Regions from separate parts of the Mesorhizobium sp. M1428 genome, predicted to be linked through region 1. Evidence: riboswitches for the same ligand, from Rfam matches in the RefSeq annotation. Region 1 holds a riboswitch; the other holds the start of a gene.
What was found. Region 1 has a riboswitch for S-adenosylmethionine ahead of NKG60_RS12475 (O-succinylhomoserine sulfhydrylase). Riboswitches for the same ligand answer to the same signal wherever they lie in the genome.

Region 1 (11,128 bases):
ACTGCCGTACTGCCCTATTCCCCTACTCCCCTAACTATCTGCTCCGCCGCCGCTCCGATGCCGGCTGAAACGCCACGCGGGCGTGGTACTTGCAGTAGGGCCCGGTTTCGGCGGCGTCGTTGCCGCAGAAATGGAAGTCTTCCGAAAGCGGATCGCCATTCGGCCATTTGCAGGTGCGCTCGTTCAGCTCGACGAGTTGCAGATGCCGCGAGATCGGCACGACGACGTTCTCGACCGGGCGAATATAGTGGCGCGCCACCGGTTCGGCATCGAACTGTGCCTTGAGCGCGGTCGCACCGATCGACATCGACGTGGTGGCATGGCGCGTGGCGCTTGCTGCCCGGGACACCGATTTCTGGATCGTCGATCCCTGTGCCGTCTTCTTCTGGCGTGCCGGTGAGGCGGTCGTGCGTCCGCGACCGGACAGTTTCAGCCGGTGCACTTTGCCGATGACCGCATTGCGGCTGACCCCGCCAAGCTGTGCGGCGATCTGGCTGGCGCTGAGGCCCTCTGACCACAATTTTCTGAGAAGTTCGACTCGCTCGTCAGTCCAGTTCATGAGACCGCGCTCCTGCTGAAACGTGCGGCAATCGGAATCCATTCCCGACCCGGCTTCTGCCGGGCAGACACCACATATATCGGGTGATTAGGTCCGCCGCACGAAATCTAGTTATTTCTCTACTACAATTACCTTATGCGCTGACTCGGTGACAAGAGTCCCAACGCCAACACGAATCGGTTTTTTCGGTTTTCCCCAACTTGCCCGGTCGCTTATGAGCCGGCGTTGTGCTGGAGGGCTTGCCGCACGTCCTTACGCGACCTTTTCGTTGACTTCACGGCCGAAAAACACGATAAGCCACAAGGGCCGCCGCTTTGGCGGCTTTTTGATTTTCCGGTTCCGGAGACGCATATAATGAGCGGTTCGGCGCTTTTCGAGACCTTTGTTCGCGCACCCCTGGCTTTCGACCACGGTGAAGGCACCTGGCTGGTCACTGATAAGGGCGAGCGATATCTCGATTTCGCCGGCGGGATCGCCGTGAATTCATTGGGCTACAGCCATCCGCATCTGGTCGCGGCCCTCACCGAGCAGGCCGCCAAGCTCTGGCATGTCTCCAATCTGTACGAGATTCCGGGACAGAGCCGGCTCGGCGAGCGGCTGGCCGACGCCAGCTTCGCCGACAAGGTGTTCTTCACCAATTCCGGCGCAGAGGCGCTCGAATGCGCCATCAAGACGGCGCGGCGCTACCACTTCGTCAAGGGCCATCCCGAGCGCTACCGCACAATCACCTTCGAAGGCGCTTTCCACGGCCGCACCCTGGCCACCATCGCCGCCGGCGGCCAGTACAAATACCTGGAAGGTTTCGGCCCCAAGGTCGACGGCTTCGACCAGGTCGGTTTCGACGATATCGATGCGGCCGAAAAGGCGATCACGCCTGAGACCGCGGCGATCCTGATCGAGCCGGTGCAGGGCGAGGGCGGCATCAGGCAAGTGCCGACGCAATCGCTGAAGCGCCTCAGGCAGCTCTGCGATCAGCACGGGCTGCTCCTGATTTTCGACGAGGTCCAGTGCGGCGTCGGCCGCACCGGAAAGCTGTTCGCGCATGAGTGGGCGGGTGTAACCCCCGACCTCATGGCGGTGGCCAAGGGCATCGGCGGCGGCTTCCCGATGGGTGCCTGCCTCGCCACCGACGAGGCAGCGGTCGGCATGACCGCCGGCGTGCACGGCACCACCTTCGGCGGCAATCCGCTGGCGATGGCGGTCGGCAACGCCGTGCTCGACGTGGTGCTGGAGGACGGCTTTCTCGAGGACGTCCAGCGCAAGGCACTGCTGTTGAAGCAGGGGCTTGCAGGCGTCGCCGACGAATTTCCGGATGTTATCGAAAGCATCAGGGGCACCGGCCTGATGCTCGGGCTTAAATGCGCGATGCCCAACACCAAAGTCACGGTGGCACTGCGTGACCAGCATCTCTTGACGGTTCCGGCCGGCGACAACGTTATCCGCCTGCTGCCGCCTCTCACCGTCACCGACGCCGAGATCCACGAAGCGCTCGAGCGCATTCGTGCCGGCGCCAAGAGCCTGGCGGATGCCATCGTCGCTGCCGCAGCGAAGTAATCCTGGAATTCCTGATGTCCCTTCGCCATTTCACCGATCTTTCCGCCGTTTCCGAAGGCGATCTGCGTTTCATGCTCGACGACGCAGCTGTGCGAAAGGCAAGGCTCAAGGCCGGCGAACGCAGCAAGCCGCTCGAAGGCAAGGTGCTGGCGATGATCTTCGACAAGCCGTCGACGCGGACGCGCGTGTCGTTCGACGTCGGCATGCGGCAGTTGGGTGGCGAGACGATCATGCTGACCGGCACCGAGATGCAGCTTGGCCGCTCGGAGACCATTGCCGACACGGCCAAGGTGCTGTCACGCTATGTCGATGCCATCATGATCCGCACCACCTCGCATGACCGGCTGCTGGAACTGACGGAAAACGCTACGGTTCCCGTCATCAACGGGCTGACCGACGAGACCCATCCCTGCCAGCTGATGGCCGACATCATGACCTTCGAAGAGCACCGTGGTCCGGTGGCCGGCAAGACGATCGCCTGGACCGGCGACGGCAACAACGTGCTGCATTCGCTGCTGGAGGCATCTGCGCGCTTCCGCTTCAAGCTGAACATCGCCGTGCCCGAGGGCAGCGAACCGGCCCAGAAGCATGTCGACTGGTCGAAAGCCAATGGCGGCAAGCTGAAATTCACCCGTTCGCCCGAGGAGGCCGTTCACGAGGCCGATTGCATCGTCACCGACTGCTGGGTGTCGATGGGCCAGGAGCACCGTGCCCGCGGCCACAATGTCTTCCTACCCTACCAGGTCAATGCGGCACTGATGGCGAAAGCCAAGCCTGACGCGCTGTTCATGCACTGTCTGCCGGCGCATCGCGGTGAGGAGGTTACCGACGAGGTCATCGACGGACCGCATTCTGTGGTGTTCGATGAGGCGGAGAACCGGCTCCATGCCCAGAAGGCGGTCTTGGCCTGGTGCCTGGGCGCTTGATAAGGGCCGCCTTGATCCGGGCTGGCCTGATCTGCGCCGCGTTGATCCGGGCCGCCTTGATCCGGGAGTGGGTGGTGCCTATCTCAGGCGCATCACGCAAATCGAGCGCGTCTCGTCGCATGCGCCCCGGAGGGCGGCATCGCCGCGCCCCGGAGCTTTGTCATGTTGGAAACTCATCAATTGGCTGAACATAAACCCAAGCTCGGCGAATTCGGCTACGCCGGCGACGACCATGTCGTGCCGTTCGAGGTCGGCCCGCTCGACGTGCGCGGCCGCACCGTCCAGCTCGGGCCGATGCTCGACGCTATTCTCAGCCGCCACGACTATCCCGAGCCGGTCGCCCGCCTCCTGGCCGAAGCCTGTGTGCTGACGGTATTGCTCGGAACTTCGCTGAAGTTCGAGGGCAAGTTCATTCTGCAGACCCGCACCGACGGGCCGGTCGACATGCTGGTCGCGGATTTCTCCACGCCGCACGCGCTGCGCGCTTATGCCCGCTTCGATGCCGACCGGCTGCAGGCTTTGACTTCTGCCGGCGAGACGTCACCGCAGACGCTGCTCGGCAGCGGCGTCCTGGCGCTGACCATCGACCAGGGCGCCCACACGCAACGCTACCAGGGCATCGTCCAGCTCGACGGCGTCACGCTGGAAGATGCCGCACGCACCTATTTCCGCCAGTCGGAGCAGATTCCGACCGACCTCCGGCTTTCGGTTGCCAAGCTTCTGACGCCCGGCGTCGGCGGTGCCCGCGAGCAATGGCGGGCCGGTGGCTTGCTGGCACAATTCCTGCCGCAGTCGGCGGAGCGCATGCGCGTCCCCGACTTTCCCGGTGGCGACGGCGATCCGCGTGAGGAAATCCACGACCCGGCCGACAATTCCTGGCAGGAGCTGCTGGCGCTGCTTGGTACTATTGAACCGACCGAGCTGATCGATCCGACGATCGGCGCCGAACGGCTGCTTTACCGGCTTTTCCACGAGCATGGCGTCCGCGTCTTCGGCGGGGTGCCGGTCGCCGACCAGTGCTCATGCTCGAGGGAGAAGATCCAGGGCATCCTCGAAGGCTTTTCCGCCGAGGAGATCAGGGACAGCACCGAGGATGGCAGCATTCACGTGGCCTGCGAATTCTGTTCGAAACAATATGACTTCGATCCGGCGGAATTTGCAGCGGCTCAATAACGAGCATCAGTGCGGCTGCCTTCGCAGAACTTGGATTTCCTCGCCCCCGCAAGGCGGGGAGAGGAATCCAAGTGAACGTCAATTGACGGTGCGCCGCGTGCCCGGCAAATCGAGCGAGAAGGCGGGGATGGCGACGTCGAAGGTCTCACCCCGTTTGTTGCGCATTGTGTAGTGCCCGACCATGATGCCGGACGGGGTCGAGAGCGGGCATCCAGACGTATACTGATAGCTGTCGCCGGGGTTGAGTCCAGGTTGCTCGCCGACGACCCCGGGGCCGCGCACTTCCTCGACCTTGCCGGTGCCGTCGGTAATGTGCCAGTAGCGCGACAGAAGCTGCACGAAGTCGTCCGACTGATTGTCGATGGTCACCTGGTAGCCCCAGACATAGCGGTTTTGTGGCGGGTCGGAGTGATCCTCCAGATAGAACGGCCTGACCTGCACTTCGATGTTGCGGGTGACGGCGCTGTACATAAACTGCTCCAAAGCAATGTAGATGGAACTTTCGATGCTCAGCGCAGTTTGGTCAACGATGCGCGGCATCTTCTTGCCCGATCTCAAGCGCAGGTGCCGAAAAACAATGTCATTTGAGTGACACATGACAATGATGGTGTGCAGGCTTGTGCCGGGCGACTCAGCGTTTTGTCGATTTGTTGAAAACGGCCGTCATGCGGCCAGCATTTCTGGAGTGACCAGATCTCGATGGAACCGACATTCGCAGCCGCTCTCCTTTCCATAGCCCTCCTTCTTTCAAATCTCGCCAGCATCCTGTTAGCCTTGCTGAAGCTAAAGCGACCAGCCAGGATTGCACCGCCCGCGGCCAACGCGCCGCCGGTATCGATCGTCATCCCGGCGCGCGGCGTCGAGCCGTTTGCCGAAGAGACGCTGGAGCGCGCCTTCTCCCTCGACTGGCCGCGCTACGAACTCATCTTCTGCGTCGCCCATGCCGACGACCCGGTGGTCGAGCCGATCACCGCCGCAATGGCGCGCTTTCCAGCTATTCGCGCCCGCCTTTTAGTCGGTGACGACCGCATCAGCGGCAATCCGAAACTCAATAATTGTGTGAAGGGTTGGGAGGCGGCGCATTATCGCTGGGTCATCCTTGCCGATTCCAACGTGCTTATGCCGAGCGATTACGTCCAGCACCTGATGGCGGCGTGGCGGCACGACACCGGCCTCGTCTGCTCGACGCCGATCGGCTCGCGGCCGGACGGCTTCTGGGGGGAGGTAGAATGCGCCTTTCTCAACACGCTGCAGGCGCGCTGGCAGTACGCTGGAGCGGCGCTCGGCCTCGGCTTCGCCCAGGGCAAGAGCATGTTGTGGAACAAGCCCATGCTCGACGCCAATGGTGGCATCCGCGCGCTTGCTGCCGAGATCGCCGAGGACGCCGCCGCGACCAAGCTGGTCAACCGGCTCGGACTGCGGGTCAATCTTGTCGCCTCGCCCTTCGAACAGCCGCTCGGCCGGCGCACGCTTGGCGAGATCTGGTCGCGGCAGGCGCGCTGGGCGCGGCTGCGCCGCGTCACCTTTGCACTGTTCTTTGCCCCCGAAATCCTGATCGGCGCGGCACCGCCGCTGGTGCTTGCGCTGGTTGCCGCGGCTGACGCCGGCGTCAGCCTGCCGGCCACCGCCACCGCCGTGCTGGTCGCGGCCTACCTGCCGGAATGCGCCTTGGCCTCGGCCAAGGGATGGCACCTGTCGCTGCGCACGATCCCGGCGATGATGGCGCGAGACCTGATGCTTCCCGCCATTTGGGCGCGCGGATGGCTGAGCGGCGCCGTCGATTGGCGAGGCAATGTGATGACTATCCAGAGCAAGGCCGTCGCGGAGCTGGAACAGACCCCGTCCGGCGCCTGATCGGCGCGTCCCCGCTCGCCTCTGTTCGTCCAGCCCTTATCCGGCAACTCTCAGCGCCTGCTGGATGTCTTCGAGCAGATCGTCGGCGTCCTCAAGGCCGACTGACAGCCTGAGCGTGCCCGGTCCGATGCCGAGCTCGGCGCGGGCCTCATCGGTCAAGTTCTTGTGCGTCGTCGTCGCCGGATGGGTGATCAGGCTCTTGGCGTCGCCGAGATTGTTGGAAATGAGCACGATTTCGAGTGCGTTCTGGAAGGCAAAGGCCGCCTGCTTGCCGCCCTTCACATCCAGGCAGATCAGCGTCGAGCCGCCCGACATCTGCTTCTTGACCACGGCCGCTTGCGGGTGGTCGGCGCGACCGGGATAGATGACGCGGGCGATTTGCGGGCGCTCGGCGAGGAAATCCGCGATGCGGCCGGCACTTTCCGTCTGCTGGCGTACGCGCAGCGGCAGCGTCTCCAGGCCTTTCAGCAGCGTCCAGGCATTGAAGGGCGAGAGGCTGGGGCCGGTGTGGCGGAAATAGTCATGCAGGTTCTCGTCGATCCACTTCTTGTCCGACAGAACGATGCCGCCAAGGCAGCGCCCTTGGCCATCAATATGCTTGGTCGCGGAGTAGACGACGATGTGGGCGCCGAGCTGCAGGGGTTTCTGCTGCAAGGGCGTGGCGAAGACATTGTCGACGATCAGCCTGGCGCCGATCGAATTGGCAAGTGCCGCGACGGCGGCGATGTCGACCACCTCCAGCGTCGGATTGGTCGGGCTTTCCAGGAAGAACAGTTTGGTGTTCGGCTTGACCGCCTTTTGCCAATTGGCGATGTCTGTGCCGTCGACCAGCGTTGCCTCGATGCCGTATTTCGGCGCCAGCGTCTCGATCACCCAGCGGCAGGAGCCGAACAGTGCGCGCGCCGCCACGATATGGTCGCCAGCCTTGGCGCTGCACAGCAATGCTGCCGTCACCGCCGCCATGCCGGATGCAGTGGCGCGCGCGTCCTCGGCTCCTTCCAGTGCGCACATGCGTTTTTCAAACATGTCGACGGTCGGATTGGCATAACGCGAATAGATGAAGCCTGGCTCCTCGCCCTTGAAGCGGGCTTCCGCCGCTTGCGCCGTCTCGTAGACATACCCTTGGGTGAGATACATCGCCTCGGAGGTCTCGCCGAAGCTGGAACGCAGCGTCCCGGCATGCACGAGTGCGGTCTGAGGCTTCCAGTCGCGCTTCTTGGTCATCATTCTATCCAAACACCAAAATTGGTCCAAACAACAAAAAACCGGTCGCGAAAGTCGCAACCGGTCCATATGGCCTTGCGGCCCGACGGTCCTTTAGCGACTTGTTTAACGTGGCTGCAAGCCGACCGGCCAAATCACCACGGGATAACGAGCTTTAGACCCGCGCCACGCTTGCGTCAATTGCCGGCATGATTAAGAGGGTTGTACCAAGCAGGTGCCAAAGGCGTCCATGGTCGGACCTGCGACAGAACAAGACCTCGCCCGGCGTTCGAACGGAGCCAGACCCTTGCGGCAGACAGGCATTCTTCCCGATCAGGATATTTCCGCGCTGTTCCAGACGGGCGCGCTAAAATCGCCGCGCACGCTCGATGCCGATCAGATCCAGCCGGCCAGCCTTGACCTCAGGCTCGGCGACAAGGCTTGGCGGGTGCGTGCTTCCTTCTTGCCCGGCCCGGACCACAGGGTTGTCGACAAGCTCGACCGGCTGAAGCTGCACGAGATCAACCTCGCCGAAGGTGCCGTGCTGGAAACCGGCTGCGTCTACATCGTGCCGCTGCTCGAAAGCCTGGCGCTGCCCGCGCATATTTCCGCCTCCGCCAACCCGAAAAGCTCGACCGGACGGCTCGATATCTTCACTCGGGTGATGACCGACCGTGGCCACGAGTTCGACAAGATCGCCGCCGGCTATGAAGGTCCGCTCTATCTGGAGGTCAGCCCGCGCACCTTCCCGATCGTCGTTCGCACCGGCTCGCGGCTGTCGCAGATCAGGTTCCGCACCGGCAATGCGCTCTTGTCGGAAAGCGACCTGCACGAACTGCACCGCGCCGAGATGCTGGTCGCCACTGAACCGCCCAACATCTCAGGCGGCGGCATCGCGCTGTCGATCGACCTCGACGGCGACAAGGATGGGCTGGTCGGCTATCGCGGCAAGCACCACACCGGCCTGGTCGACGTCGACAAGCGCGCCGCGCAGGATGTAGTCGATTTCTGGGAGCCGCTCTACAAGAGCGGCGCCGGCGAACTGGTGCTCGATCCGGACGAATTCTATATTCTGGTGTCGCGCGAGGCGGTGCATGTGCCGCCGCTCTACGCCGCCGAAATGACGCCCTTCGATCCGCTGGTCGGCGAGTTCCGCGTCCATTATGCGGGTTTCTTCGACCCGGGTTTCGGTCATTCGGCGTCAGGCGGCACCGGCAGCCGGGCGGTGCTCGAGGTACGCAGCCACGAAGTGCCGTTCATCCTCGACCACGGCCAGATCGTCGGACGGCTGATCTACGAGCACATGCTGAAACGGCCGCAAGCGCTCTACGGCACAGACCTCGGCTCGAACTATCAGGCGCAGGGCCTGAAACTGTCCAAGCATTTCCGCGCCGCGCGCTGAGGTTGGAACTGCCATCTCCCCCACGAGGGGGGAGATCACGCTGTCATCGACGCCTCAAAGCGCCTTCACCGCGACCTTCACCGGCTGCTCGATTTCAAGCGGGTTGCGCAGAGGCAGGCCGAAATCAGGGGCCTCGATTTCGAACACGTCGCCGGCCTCGGTCCTGACGCCGTCGGCGAAGGACAGCGTCGCCGTGCCGAACATGTGCACATGCACGTCGCCCGGCTGGCGGAAGGCCGAGTATTTGAAGTGGTGATGCTCGAGATTGCCAATGGTGTGCGACATGTTCGCCTCGCCCGACAGGAACGGCTTTTCCCAAAGCAGCTTGCCGTCGCGCAGGATACGTGAAGCGCCGCGGATATCGGACGGCAGATCGCCGATCAGGATCTCCGGGCCGAACGAAGCGTTGCGCAGCTTGGAATGGGCAAGGAAGAGATAGTTCACGCGCTCGGTGACGTGGTCGGAAAACTCGTTCGACAGCGTGAAGCCGACGCGGAACGGGGCGCCGTCGTCGCCGATCACATAGATACCGGCGATTTCCGGCTCCTCCCCGGCGTCCTGGGCGAAGGCGGGCGACATAAGCGCGGCCCCGGGCGCCACTGCCATGGTGCCGTTGCCCTTGTAGAACCATTCCGGCTGCACGCCGATCTGGCCTTTCGCCGGCTTACCGCCCTCAAGCCCCATGCGGAACATCTTCATGGAATCGGTCAGCTGTTCCTCGCCGTCCGTGCTGAGCTTCTTGTGCATCGAATCGCGGGTCGCGGCGGAGCCGAGATGCGTCAGCCCGGTGCCGGTGAGATGGAGATGGGCCGGATCGGGATGGTTGATCGGCGACAGCAGCCGGCCCTTCTTGTAGGCTGCGTCGAGATCGACGGTTTCGCCGAAGCCCTTGCGCTCGATCAGGGCGACAAGCCCGCTGCCGGTGCGCGCGGCCTCCATCGCCAGCGAATAGACGCTGCGGGCGCCGTTAATGACGCGGGTCTTGCCGCTGTTGCGGGCAACGACGCGGATCGTCTCGGCGTCGTCGAGGATCTGTGAGATCAGCATGGTAACCCTCTCTGAATTGCGGGCTGGCCTGCCTTTGGCGGCAAACCCTACCCTGCGTGGCCCGGACCCTGTCCGCGCCTCGGTTGAAATTCTTCGTCCGGATTGCGCTCGCGGATCAGGTCCCTCGGGGGACTTTTTTGCGCCGCCCGGCAGCGCCGCGATGTGACCCGTATGCCTCCTGGTTGCCTCTCAAGCCTTGTTCTTGTTGTAGACGTCGAAGACGACGGCGCCGAGCAGCACCAGGCCTTTTACCACCTGCTGCCAGTCGACATTGACGCCCATGATCGACATGCCGTTGTTCATGACGCCCATGATGAAACCGCCGACCACCGCGCCGATGACCTGGCCGACGCCGCCCATCGCCGAAGCGCCACCGATGAACACCGCGGCGATGACGTCAAGCTCGCTGCCGAGGCCGGCCGCCGGCACAGCCTGCCCCAGGCGCGCAGCGATAATCAGGCCGCCGAGTGCCGACAGTACGCCCATATTGATGAACACCATCAACGTCAGCCGTTCGGTCTTGATGCCCGATAGCTGGGCTGCCTTGGCATTGCCGCCCATCGCATAGATGCGACGGCCGATCGTCATGCGTTTGGTAACGAAGACGAACAACGCGATCAGCACGCCCATCACCATGAGAACGATGGGAAGGCCCCTGTAGGTGGCGAATTGGTAGACGAGAAACAGCGCCAGCGCGCTGATCACCAGGGTCTTGACGACGAACAGCGAGAAGGGCTCGGCTTCGTAGCCATGCTTCTCGCGGGTGCGCCGTGCCCTGAGCCCGAAATAGGCATAGGCGAGCACGGCGACGAGGCCGATCACGATCGTCGTCAGGTGCAGCGTCAGGCCGCTGCCGACAATGGTTTTGCCGGCGGCGTTCACGGTTGGCGGTATCAGCGTCAATGGGCCGATCAGGTCCGGAATGAAGCCGGAACTGAGCGCCTTGAAGCCGACGGGGAGCGGCCCCACCGAAGACCCGCCACCCAGCAGCGCCTGGCAGATGCCGCGGAAGATCAGCATGCCCGCCAGTGTGACGATGAAGCTCGGTATTCGGTGATAGGCAATCCAGTAGCCTTGTGCCGCGCCGATCGCGCCACCCACGATCAGGCAGATGATCGACACCACCAGCGGATTGCTCAATGGGCCAAGCGGCCAGATGACCATCATCATCGCCGCCAGTGCGCCGATGAAGCCGGCGACGGAGCCGACGCTGAGATCGATATGGCCCGAAACGATCACCAGAAGCATGCCCAGCGCCATCACGATGATGAAGCTGTTCTGCTGAACCAGATTGCTGAGGTTCACCGGCTTGAACAGCGTTCCGGACGTGGTGAACTGGAAGAACACCATGATTGCGATCAACGCCAGCACCAACCCGTATTCGCGCAAGTTGGTGACCAGCGCCGAGAC
Region 2 (11,128 bases), on a different contig from region 1:
CAGCGGTTGGCGCAGCAAACGTGCAAAAGCCGCGCCGGCGAGAAGCCACAAGAGATGAATGGCAACGATCATCAAGGCGAGAACCGTCAGCTTGGCTGAAATACCAAGACCGCCGGCGCCGGAAGACGCGCCGGCGAACACGGCGGCAATCGCCACATAGGCTTTCGGGTTGGCAACCGCCAGAAGGAACCCGCCAAGGAAGGTGGGAAGCGCCACTCCACCGACGCGCGCCGTCAGTGGCGGCGCCGTCGCTATCTTGAACGCCAGGTAGAGGATGTAGGCTGCCGAAGCAACCGCCAGCAGCGCTGCGACCTTTGGCAGCGCGGTGAGAACAGCCATGATGCCCGTCGCCACCACCAAAAGCACGAGGACCGTGCCGACAACGATCCCCGAGGCATAGCGGAGCGAATCGCGCAGGCCGAACGCGGCACCGACCGCGGTGACACTTATCGTCGCCGGCCCCGGGCTGCCCATGACGATGGCCGATGCCAGCACGAGCGCCAGCAATTGCTGCCATAGCTGCTGATCGAGAAGAACCTGTCCGGCCATGCGGCGTCCTGCATCCTGTGACGATGCAGGGACGGTAGGACAAGGCAGCGGTGCCGGTCTTGAACGATCGTGCGCGGCTATGCGCTGGCCTTGTCGAGCTCGGCGATATCGTCCGGGCTGAGCTGCAACGACGCGGCACGCACCAGGCTGTCGACCTGGTCGAGCGTCGTCGCGCTGGCGATCGGAGCGGTGACGCCGGGCCGCGCCATTACCCAGGCAAGCGCCACTTCCGCCGGCTTGGCCGAATGTCTGGCTGAAACGGCATCGAGCGCTGAGAGAATGCGCATGCCGCGCGCGTTGAGATAGCCTTTCACACCGCCGCCGCGCGGGCTTTTGCCGAGGTCGGCTTCGCTGCGGTACTTGCCGCTCAAAAATCCCTTGGCGAGGCTGAAATAGGTGATGACGCCGATGTCCTCGGCCACGCACAGGTCACGCAGCGGACCATCGAAGGACGAGCGGTCGTGGAGATTGTATTCCGGCTGCAGCACCTCGTAGCGCGGCAGGCCGCGCAGGCTTGCCACGTCGAGTGCGGCGCGCAACTGGGCGGCGTCGAGGTTGGAGGCGCCGGCATAGCGGATTTTGCCCTTGTCGAGCAGTTTCTGGTAAGCGCCGAGCGTTTCCTCATAAGGGGTGGCCGGATCAGGCCAGTGCGACAGATAGAGGTCGACAGTATCGACCTGCAGCCTCTTCAGCGAGGCGTCGATGGCCTTTTCGATATAGGCGGCGGACAGGTCCCTTTTGCCCTGTCCCATATCCGAACCGACCTTGGTGATGACGACAACCTTGTCGCGGTTACCACGGCTCTTCATCCATTTGCCGATGACGGTTTCGGATTCGCCGCCCTGGTGGCCGGCAATCCAGCGCGAATAGGAATCGGCCGTATCGATGGCGTTGAAACCGGCGTCGACAAAGCGGTCGAGCAAGTCGAACGAGGTTTTCTCATCGGCAGTCCAGCCGAACACGTTGCCGCCCAGAACCAATGGCGCGATGGATAGGTCGGTGCGACCGAGACGACGCTTCTGCAAGGCTGATCTCCATGATGATTCATGCTGGGGCGGGTGGGAGCCGCCGACCGGGCTAACCTATGTCGCGCCGCGGCGACGTCAAACGCATAGCCTCCTTTCCAGCCCGCCGGCGCTTCACAAAACCGCGACCCGCCGCGCCGCGTCCCGGATATCCAAACCAGCAGCCTCTGAAGAAACGATCTGGCAAGTTTAGCACATAGATTGTCAAATCTGCCAATTCTGACTTTTGCCGGCCGATCGTAGGTTCCGCGGCGCCGACGCAAGTCTCGGAACGGTCTGGCCGGGCCCAGACTGTTGGCCTCGGATCGTTTGTTATGGAGAACGGCATGAAAGCAATTGTATTTGACGCCATCGGTTCGCCGCGCGACGTGCTCTACATGGGCGACCTGCCGATGCCGCGGATCGGCGACGGCGAGGTGCTGGTCAGGATGGTCTCGGCCTCGATCAATCCGGGCGACTTCCTGTTTATCCAGAACCTCTATCCCGAACCGAAGAAGCCGCATTTTCCCCAGCAGATCGCCGGAAATCATGGCGCCGGCATCGTCGAGGCCGTCGGCGCAAACGTCCCGTTGGAACCGGGCACGCTTGTAGCGTTCAGCTATTATGGCAGTTGGGCCGAGTACGCGGCCATTCCCGCCGAACGGCTGATCCTGTTGCCTGCCGGCTATCCCGTCGAACGCGCCGGGCAGATGGTGAACCCCATTACCGCGTGGGATCTGCTGACGGATTCCCGTGTGCGGCCCGGCCAGTGGTTGGCTGTCACGGCCGGCTATTCGTCGATTTCGACAATGGTGATGCAGTTCGCCCAACGACGCGGCATCAACGTCATCGCACTTGTGCGGCGCTCGCACCAAAGCTTCGACCTGAAAACGCTTGGCGTCGCCGCCATTCTTGACCTTTCGGACTTGAAGGCAAGTATCCGGGAAGCGGTGATGGATATCACCGGTGGCGCCGGATTGAACGGGATTATCGACAATGTCGGCGGACCTGTCAGCGGCGAATTGATCCGCACCCTGGCGCTTGGCGGACAGATGGTGATCAATGGCGGCATGAGTGCCGAGCGCTTCGAACTGCACAATTTCGATGTCTTGCTGAGCGGCGTCGAGATCAGGGCGAATATCTATCGCTATTTCTTTTCGCCGCCGGCCGAAGCCGACCGGCCTGTCCTACGCGAGATCATCGACATCTTCGGCCAGCCGGGCTTCCACATTCCTGTCGGCGGTCTCCACGCGCTGACCGGGTTCAAGCTTGCCGTGGCAAACAGCCTGGATCGCGCCGATCTTGGCAAACAGATTTTCAGGATGTAGCCCGCGTCACGACACCGAAGCTACGACGCGATCCGTCTCGTCACGTCTTCCAGCCAGTGATCGCTTATACCCAGTGCTTCGAGGTGCTCCAGCGTGCTGAGCACGTAATCCTCATTCCTGCCCGACTGGCCGACGGCGCCGCGAACGACGGCCGCCGCCTCGGCCGGGTCGAGCGCACCGGCATATTGCTCATGGCTGCGGTCCACGACATAGGCAACGGCTTCGACCGTCTCGCTCCCATCCGTTTCACTCTTGTCGAGGCGAACGCTGAGCACACGTTCGAGATAGACGTTGGTGACCAGTTCACGCTCGCGCAGATAGGAGATGACCTCGTTGCGCAGCTCGCCTGGGACCCGGAACGCCAGCCCGATGCAGGAGCCGCCGCGGTCGAGCCCGAGCACCAGGCCCGGCCGTTCGCGCGTGCCGCGATGCACGAAAGAATAAACGCAGAGCGAACGGCGGTAGCCATGCAGGCGGGCACGCCGCGTCTCGACATGCGCGAATCCGGGCCGCCAGATCAGTGAGCCGTAGCCAAAAACCCAAAAATCGCCCATATCGCCAAGCCTGATTGTGACGAACCACTCCACCGGTGGTGTTTCAGTCCGTCTACCTGTTGTTGCCGCAAGCGACAGCCCGCCCGTGCCACCCGCGTTAACGAAAGCCGCAGCATGACGTCAAGTGACGAGCGCCCGCCGCCCAGCCAACGTCGCCGCTTGTTGTGGCTTGCTGCTTTCATCCTCGTGCTGTTCGGCATCTACAGCGCCGGCTGGTTCTACCTGGCGGACCTGGTCGAGAGTGCAACCGACAAGGCGGTCGCCGATCTCGACGGCAACGGCATCAAGGCCGACTGCGCCAATCTCGCGGTCAGCGGCTATCCCTTCAGCTTCACCCTTTCCTGCGACAGCCTGGCTTACGAGGACGACAGCCGCAACGTCGCGGCATCGACAGGCAAGATCAACGCCGCCACGCAGATCACCCGGCTTTTGTCGCCTGCCGCCGAGCTCAGGGGGCCGCTCAGGACCTCTGTTCCCGGCATGACCCCGCTCTGGATCGACTGGGATAATCTGCGGGCCGACATGAAGCTCTCCTGGCCGCTGCCGAGACGCCTCTCGCTGCAGGCAGAAGGCCTGTCCGGCCAGACCGATCCGGCAGACGACACCGATCCCGTCTCGCTGTTCAGCGCCGGAACTGCCATCGGGCAATTGCGCCCAAACGGCCCGGACATCGACTATGCCGGCAATTTCACCGATCTCGAAATCGACGCGGCGGCCATCGACGGGCGCGTCTTGCCGCCGCTCGACGGCAGCGGCGACGTGACGCTGAAGAACGGCGTGACGCTGATCAAGGCAAATCCGAAGAGCCTGCGCGGCCAGGCGGCCGAAATCCACGAGCTCGATCTGTCGTCCGGAACTGCGCGCATCACCGTTTCCGGACCCCTGTCGGTCGATGACGACGGTCTCATAAATGCCGACTTGACGATCAGGCTCAATGATCCAAAGGCCGTGGCGGCGATCCTCGCCACCGCCATCCCCGAGCAGAAGAAAGAGATCCAAACCGGCTTTGCCGGACTGGCGCTGCTCGGCAACCAGCCGTCGATGCCGCTGAAGATCGTCAGGGGCAAGGCCTCGCTCGGCTTCATCCCGCTCGGCAAGATCAAGCCGCTCGACTAGAGGTCTGGCCTGCAACCGGCCTGCAGCGGCTTATCCCTTCGGCGGGTGTTCGACTGCCTGGCGGCCGAAATCGGGTACGTCGATATCCTGGCCGGCCTCGATGATCGAGCGGCGGACGGCGCGGGTGCGGGTGAACAGGTCGAACAGCTTTTCGCCGTCGCCCCAGCGGATGGCCCGCTGCAGCGAGGAAAGATCCTCGGAAAACCGCGCCAGCATTTCGAGAATGGCGTCCTTGTTGTGCAGGCAGACGTCGCGCCACATGGTCGGGTCGGACGCCGCAAGACGGGTGAAGTCGCGAAAGCCGGAAGCCGAGTATTTGATGACCTCGGACTTGGTCACCGACTCCAGATCATCGGCGGTACCAACGATGTTATAGGCGATGATGTGCGGCAGGTGCGAAACGATGGCCAGCGTCATGTCGTGATGCTGCGGGTCCATCGTGTCGATGTTGGAGCCGCAGCGGCGCCAGAATTCCGAGAGCTTTTCCAGTGCCGCAGGATCGGTGCCGGGCAGCGGCGTGAAGATGCACCAGCGGTTCTCGAACAGTTCGGCAAAACCGGCATCCGGTCCCGATTTTTCGGTGCCGGCCAAAGGATGGCCGGGGATGAAGTGCACGCCATCAGGCACATGCGGCTGCATCTGCGCGATGACCGAGGCCTTGGTCGAGCCGACATCGGTGAGGATGGCGCCCTTCTTCAGCGCCGGCGCGATCTCCTCGGCGACCGTACCTGAAGAGCCGACCGGCACCGAAACGATAACCAGATCGGCGTCGCGAACCGCCTCTTTGGCATCCGTCGTGTAGGTGTCGCCAAGGCCGAGTTGGCTCGCCCTTGCCAGCGTCGCGTCGCTGCGCGTCGAAATCGCGACTTGGCCGGCGAGCCCCTCGCGGCGGATGACGCGGGCCAGTGACGAGCCGATCAGGCCGATGCCGACCAGCGCGATCTTTTCGAACATCGGTGAAGTCATGGTGCTCTAGCTTTTCAGGAATGTCGCGAGTGCTGCGACAACGCCGCGATTGGCCTCTTCGGTGCCGATGCTCATGCGCAGCGCGTTGGGAAAACCGTAGCCGGAAACGCGCCGCAATATGTAGCCGCGCTGGCAGAGGTAGTCGTCGGCGGCCGCCGCCGAATGCTTTTTGTCCTCGGGAAAGTGGATGAGGATGAAATTGCCGACGCTCGGCGTCACCCGCAGCCCAAGCCCCGCCAATTGCTCGCTCAGCCAGGCCAGCCAGGTCTCGTTATGCGCGACGCTGCGTTCGATGTGCGCGCGGTCGCGGATCGCCGCGATGCCGGCCTCGATCGCCGTCGCATTGACGTTGAAAGGCCCGCGCACGCGGTTGATCGCGTCGATGACGTGCATTGGAGCATACATCCAGCCGATCCGCGCGCCGCCCAGGCCCAATTTGGAGAAGGTGCGGGTCATGACCACGTTTTCCGCGCTGCCCACCAACTCGACGCCGGCTTCATAGTCGTTGCGCCGGACGTATTCGGCGTAAGCGGCATCCAGCACCAGAAGCACGTTTCGCGGCAGGCCGGCATGCAGGCGGCGCACCTCCTGGAACGGCACGTAGGTGCCGGTTGGATTGTTTGGATTGGCAAGGAAGATGATCCTGGTGCGCGGCGTCACCGCGGCTAGGATCGCATCGATGTCGGCGCGTTCATCGGTCTCCTTGACCGTTACCGGGACGGCACCGGCCGACTGTATGTAGATCTTGTAGACCATGAAGCCGTGTTCGGTGATGATGGCTTCATCGCCGGGCGCGAGGTAGGTCTGCGCAAGCAGGCCCAGAATCTCGTCGGAGCCGTTGGAGCAGACGATGTTCGCCGGGTTGAGCCCGTGCACCTCCGCGATCGCTTCCCTCAGGCGCCTGGCGCTGCCGTCGGGATAGACCGCGAGCTTGTCGGCGACCGCGCGCGCGGCCTCTATCGCCTTTGGCGAAGGGCCGAGCGGGTTTTCGTTCGCCGACAATTTGTGGACCTTGGCGACACCTTCAGGCGCCGCGCTCTTGCCGGGCACATAGGCTTCGATCTCCATGATGCCGGCGCGGGGCCTTGGACGTGTCTGATCCGGTGTCTGGCTCATTCCATGAAATCCGTCGAGAGTGCCTCCATCCGGAGGCCGCAGCGGAAATACAAGCCGTGGCCCGGAATGTCGAGGGGCGGCAATTCGGGATCAAGAACTTGCCGTTGACGAAGCCATGCGTCAGTCCTAGAAGAGCAGCGAAAGTTCCGTGGTGATTTGGCCGGTCGGCTTGCAGCCACGTTAAACAACTTGCTAAAGGGCCGTTTGCATCCTGTAACCGGCTTTGCGAAGGCATGGCCGGTTTTTTGTTGCCCTGGCTGGCGGTTGCCCAGACCGGTGGACAGCTGAAGGCCGGGCAAGGAGATGTGATGGTCGCTTTGCGCGCGCGAAAAACCAACAACGAGGCCGACCAGCCGTCGAGCCCGGTGTTGCGTTTCGGCGCCGACAAGCCGCTCAAGCTCGACGCCGGCACGCTGCTGTCGCCGTTCCAGATCGCCTACCAGACCTATGGCACGCTCAACGACGCCCGCTCCAATGCAATCCTCGTCTGCCATGCGCTGACCGGCGACCAGCACGTCGCCAACACCAATCCGGTGACCGGCAAGCCGGGCTGGTGGGAAGTGCTGATCGGCCCCGGCAAGATCATCGACACCGACCGTTTCTTCGTCATCTCGTCCAACGTCATCGGCGGCTGCCTCGGCTCCACCGGCCCCGCCTCGACCAATCCCGCCACCGCCAAGCCTTACGGGCTCGACCTGCCGATCATCACCATCCGCGACATGGTGCGGGCGCAGTTGATGCTGGTCGAGCATTTCGGGATCGAACAGCTGTTCAGCGTGCTGGGCGGCTCGATGGGCGGCATGCAGGTGCTGCAATGGGCGTCCAGCTATCCCGAGCGCGTTTTCTCGGCGCTGCCGATCGCCACCGGCGCCCGCCATTCCTCGCAGAACATCGCCTTCCACGAGGTCGGCAGGCAAGCGGTGATGGCCGACCCCGACTGGCATGGCGGCAAGTATTTCGAGCATGGCAAGCGGCCGGAAAAGGGGCTGGCTGTGGCGCGCATGGCCGCCCACATCACCTATCTGTCGGAAGCAGCGCTGCACCGCAAGTTCGGCCGCAACCTGCAGGACCGCGAAGCGCTGACCTTCGGCTTCGATGCCGACTTCCAGATCGAGAGCTATCTGCGCCATCAGGGCATGACCTTCGTCGACCGCTTCGATGCCAACTCCTATCTCTACATGACCCGGGCGATGGACTATTTCGATCTCGCCGCCGACCATGGCGGCCGTCTGGCCGATGCCTTCGCCGGCACCAAGACGCGCTTCTGCCTGGTTTCGTTCACCAGCGACTGGCTGTTCCCGACCGAGGAGAGCCGCTCGGTCGTGCACGCGCTGAACGCGGCCGGCGCCTCGGTCTCGTTCGTCGAGATCGAGACCGACCGCGGCCACGACGCCTTCCTGCTCGACGAGCCGGAACTGTTCGCCGCCATCAGAGGCTTCATCGCCTCGGCCGCGCGCGCGAGAGGGCTTGGCGCATGACCCCGAAAAGTTGCAGACTTTTCGGATCAGGACCATGCGCCAGGCAAGAGCCGAACGCATGAGCGTCAACCGCGCCCAGCGCGTCGACCTCGAAGTCGTCGCCGATCTCATCCCGCCGCAGTCGCGGGTGCTGGACGTCGGTTCCGGCGACGGCCTGCTGCTCGAATTGCTGCAGGAGACCAAGAAGGTCGACGGCCGCGGGCTGGAACTGTCGCAGCGCGGCGTCAACGAATGCGTGGCGCGGGGCCTGTCGGTCATCCAGGGCGATGCCGACAAGGATCTCCAATTCTATCCCGACAAGGGTTTTGATTTCGTCGTCTTGTCGCAGACCTTGCAGGCGACCCGCAATCCGAAGCTGGTGCTCGACGAGTTACTCCGGATCGGCAATCGCGCCATCGTCTCCTTCCCCAATTTCGGCCATTGGCGGGTGCGCTTTTCGCTGCTCTTCAACGGCCGCATGCCGGTGACCAAGGACCTGCCCTATTCCTGGTACGACACGCCCAACATCCATTTCTGCACCATTCGCGATTTCGTCAATCTGTGCGACGAGCTTGGCGCGACGGTGGAAAAGGCAACCGCGCTCGACGCCAACGGTCAGCGGATCGGCTTCTCGATGCCGTGGTGGTTCTGGAACTTTTTCGGCCAGCAGGCGGTGTTCCTGTTGAAACGATAAAAGCCAACCGTAGCAAATCGCCCCCTTATTCGAGAACGTCGGTGGCCTTGTGCGGGTGCTGGACGCCGTCGACCAAGACCACGTCGGATTGGGAATTGCCGGTGCGCAGCGGCAATATCTCCTGATAGGCGGGCGAGTCGTACCATGCGCGCGCCTGCTGCCTGTCGGGGAACTCGATGATTATGAGGTAACCCGGCCAGGTGTTTTCAACGACTTCCACCTCGCCTCCGTGCACCACGAAACGCCCGCCAAACGGCTCCAGCGTGGCATCGATCTTGTGCAGGTACTCGACGATCTGCGGCCCCGGCGTGACCTGGCGCATATGGGCGACGGCGTAGGCGGTCATGGCGTAACTCCCTGATGGTCGAAAGCCGGACAACCGGCTTGATGGGAGCAGTTTGCCGAGACCTAGTGCGCTGGTCGATTACCCCAGAGGTAATGACACTGAATACAAAACCGGCGCGCCGCTGCCGTCACCTGAAGATATTTCTGCCTGGCACCGATGATTTTGGCGCGCCTGCGCTGTCCTTATCGATGAGCGCGCCTGGATGGTCCGGCGGCCGGGAACAGAGAGGTGATCCATGGGATCGTTGCAAAATCAGAATGTCGTCGTCGTCGGAGGCAGCCGTGGTGTCGGCCGCTCGATCGCGGAGGCCGCCCTCAAGGAGAGAGCGACGGTGCTGGCCGTCGCCCGCGGAAAACAGGCCCTGGCGCAATTTGCCTGGGAGGTCTCGGGCGTGAAGACGCTCGCGGTCGATGCGACGGTGGACTCCGCCCCCGACAAGGTATTCGGCGCGCTGGAGCCGGACGTGCTGGTGATCTGCGCAGGCGCGCTGGCGCCTTCCGCGCCGGTGCACGAACAGAACTGGAAGGCGTTCTCGGCAAACTGGGACACGGACGTCAAGGCGTCGTTCCTGTTTTGCCGGGCCGCTCTGCGGCGTCCGCTCAAGCCGGGGAGCCGGATCGTCTTGATCTCCAGCGGCGCGGCCTTGACCGGCGGACCACCGAACGCCGGCGGCTATGCCGGCGCAAAACGCATGCAGATGTTCCTGGCCGGTCATAGCCAGAAGGAGGCCGATCGACTTGGCCTCGGCCTGCGCTTCATGGCGCTCGCGCCGATGCGCATCATGCCGGAGACCGGCGTGGGCAAGGCCGGCGTCGACAGCATCGCGGCCTATATGGGCATCCAGCCGGCGGACTTCATCGCCGCCATGACCGACATGCAAACGCCGGCCGATGTCGGACGGGCGGTGGTCGCGCTGGCCACCGGTCAGCCGCAAGGCAGTTCCTTCATGGTGAGCGGTAGCGGGCTTGCCCCGGCCGCCTGAGGCGCGCGTAATGCGAACCTGACCCGGAATCCGGATGCAGCCCGAAAGTAGCATGACAGACGCTCAACCACCTCTGGAACCAGCAGGCCAGCCGATCCTCGATCGGCTGGCCTTCGAGAAGGTCACGGCCGCCCATCGCCGCGAGCTCAAGCTGCATTGCTATCGCATGATGGGTTCGTTGCACGAGGCCGACGACCTCGTCCAGGACACGTTGCTTCGCGCCTGGCGCGCCAGGTCGGAGTTCGACGGGCGAGGTTCGGTTCGCGGTTGGCTCTACATGATCGCGACCAACGCTTGCCTCAACGCCATCAAGGCGAGGTCGAGGGCGCACCGCATTCTCCGGGAACCCGGACGGCCGCCCTCGCACGGAGCGGCCATAGGCGGGCCGGTAGCCGACATCGCCTGGCTGGAGCCCTACCCCGACGCCGAGCTTCCAGACATTGCCGGCAGCGAGCCAGGTCCGGAAGCCCGTTACGAGAGCCGCGAGGCCGTCCAGCTCGCCTTCGTCGCCGCCATCCAGGATCTGCCGCCCAGGCAGCGCGCCGCGCTGCTGCTTGCCGACGTCCTCGGATGGTCGGCTGTCGAGACGGCGCGTTTGCTGGGAGGATCGACGGCTTCGATCAACAGCGCGTTGCAGCGCGCCCGCGCAACGCTGGCGGCGCGCTATCCTCAGGGACGGCCGGCCAGCCGATCACGGCCCAGCCCCGAAGAAGGCCTGCTGCTCGAACGCTACATGCAGGCCTGGCAGGCCGCCAATCTCGACAGCTTGATCGAGCTGCTGCGCGAGGACGCCATCTATACAATGCCGCCCTGGCGCGAATGGTATCAAGGCCGCGAAGCGATCCGCGGTTTCTTCGAGACCGTCTGGCCGAGGTTTGGCGGCTTCCGCACATTGGCCACCCGCGCCAATGCCCAGCCGGCGGTCGGGGTTTATTCCCGCAGCCACGATGGCCCTGAATGGCGGGGCCATTCCCTGCATGTGTTCGACGCGGCCGAGGGCGGGATCGCTTCCTTGA

Region 2: it holds a riboswitch for S-adenosylmethionine, as region 1 does, so the genes downstream of both, metX (homoserine O-acetyltransferase MetX) here and NKG60_RS12475 (O-succinylhomoserine sulfhydrylase) in region 1, are expected to answer to the same signal.

Annotation. Positions count from the first base shown of each region.
Region 1 covers NZ_JAMYKT010000007.1:125,999-137,126, forward strand. The annotation lists gene NKG60_RS12445 (GcrA family cell cycle regulator) at 35-559, opposite strand; gene NKG60_RS12450 (aspartate aminotransferase family protein) at 914-2,113, shown strand; gene argF (ornithine carbamoyltransferase) at 2,128-3,039, shown strand; gene NKG60_RS12460 (Hsp33 family molecular chaperone) at 3,202-4,212, shown strand; gene apaG (Co2+/Mg2+ efflux facilitator ApaG/CorD) at 4,291-4,683, opposite strand; gene NKG60_RS12470 (ceramide glucosyltransferase) at 4,912-6,066, shown strand; gene NKG60_RS12475 (O-succinylhomoserine sulfhydrylase) at 6,103-7,293, opposite strand; SAM riboswitch at 7,364-7,441, opposite strand; gene NKG60_RS12480 (2'-deoxycytidine 5'-triphosphate deaminase) at 7,520-8,671, shown strand; gene araD1 (AraD1 family protein) at 8,726-9,718, opposite strand; gene mmsB (multiple monosaccharide ABC transporter permease) at 9,908-11,128, opposite strand, start outside.
Region 2 covers NZ_JAMYKT010000028.1:7,817-18,944, reverse strand. The annotation lists gene NKG60_RS27025 (LysE family translocator) at 1-549, opposite strand, end outside; gene NKG60_RS27020 (aldo/keto reductase) at 627-1,574, opposite strand; gene NKG60_RS27015 (quinone oxidoreductase family protein) at 1,901-2,881, shown strand; gene NKG60_RS27010 (gamma-glutamylcyclotransferase) at 2,902-3,435, opposite strand; gene NKG60_RS27005 (DUF2125 domain-containing protein) at 3,550-4,551, shown strand; gene NKG60_RS27000 (prephenate/arogenate dehydrogenase family protein) at 4,582-5,517, opposite strand; gene hisC (histidinol-phosphate transaminase) at 5,524-6,633, opposite strand; SAM riboswitch at 6,772-6,849, shown strand; gene metX (homoserine O-acetyltransferase MetX) at 6,942-8,111, shown strand; gene metW (methionine biosynthesis protein MetW) at 8,170-8,784, shown strand; gene NKG60_RS26980 (DUF1330 domain-containing protein) at 8,810-9,130, opposite strand; gene NKG60_RS26975 (SDR family NAD(P)-dependent oxidoreductase) at 9,366-10,112, shown strand; gene NKG60_RS26970 (RNA polymerase subunit sigma-70) at 10,165-11,128, shown strand, end outside.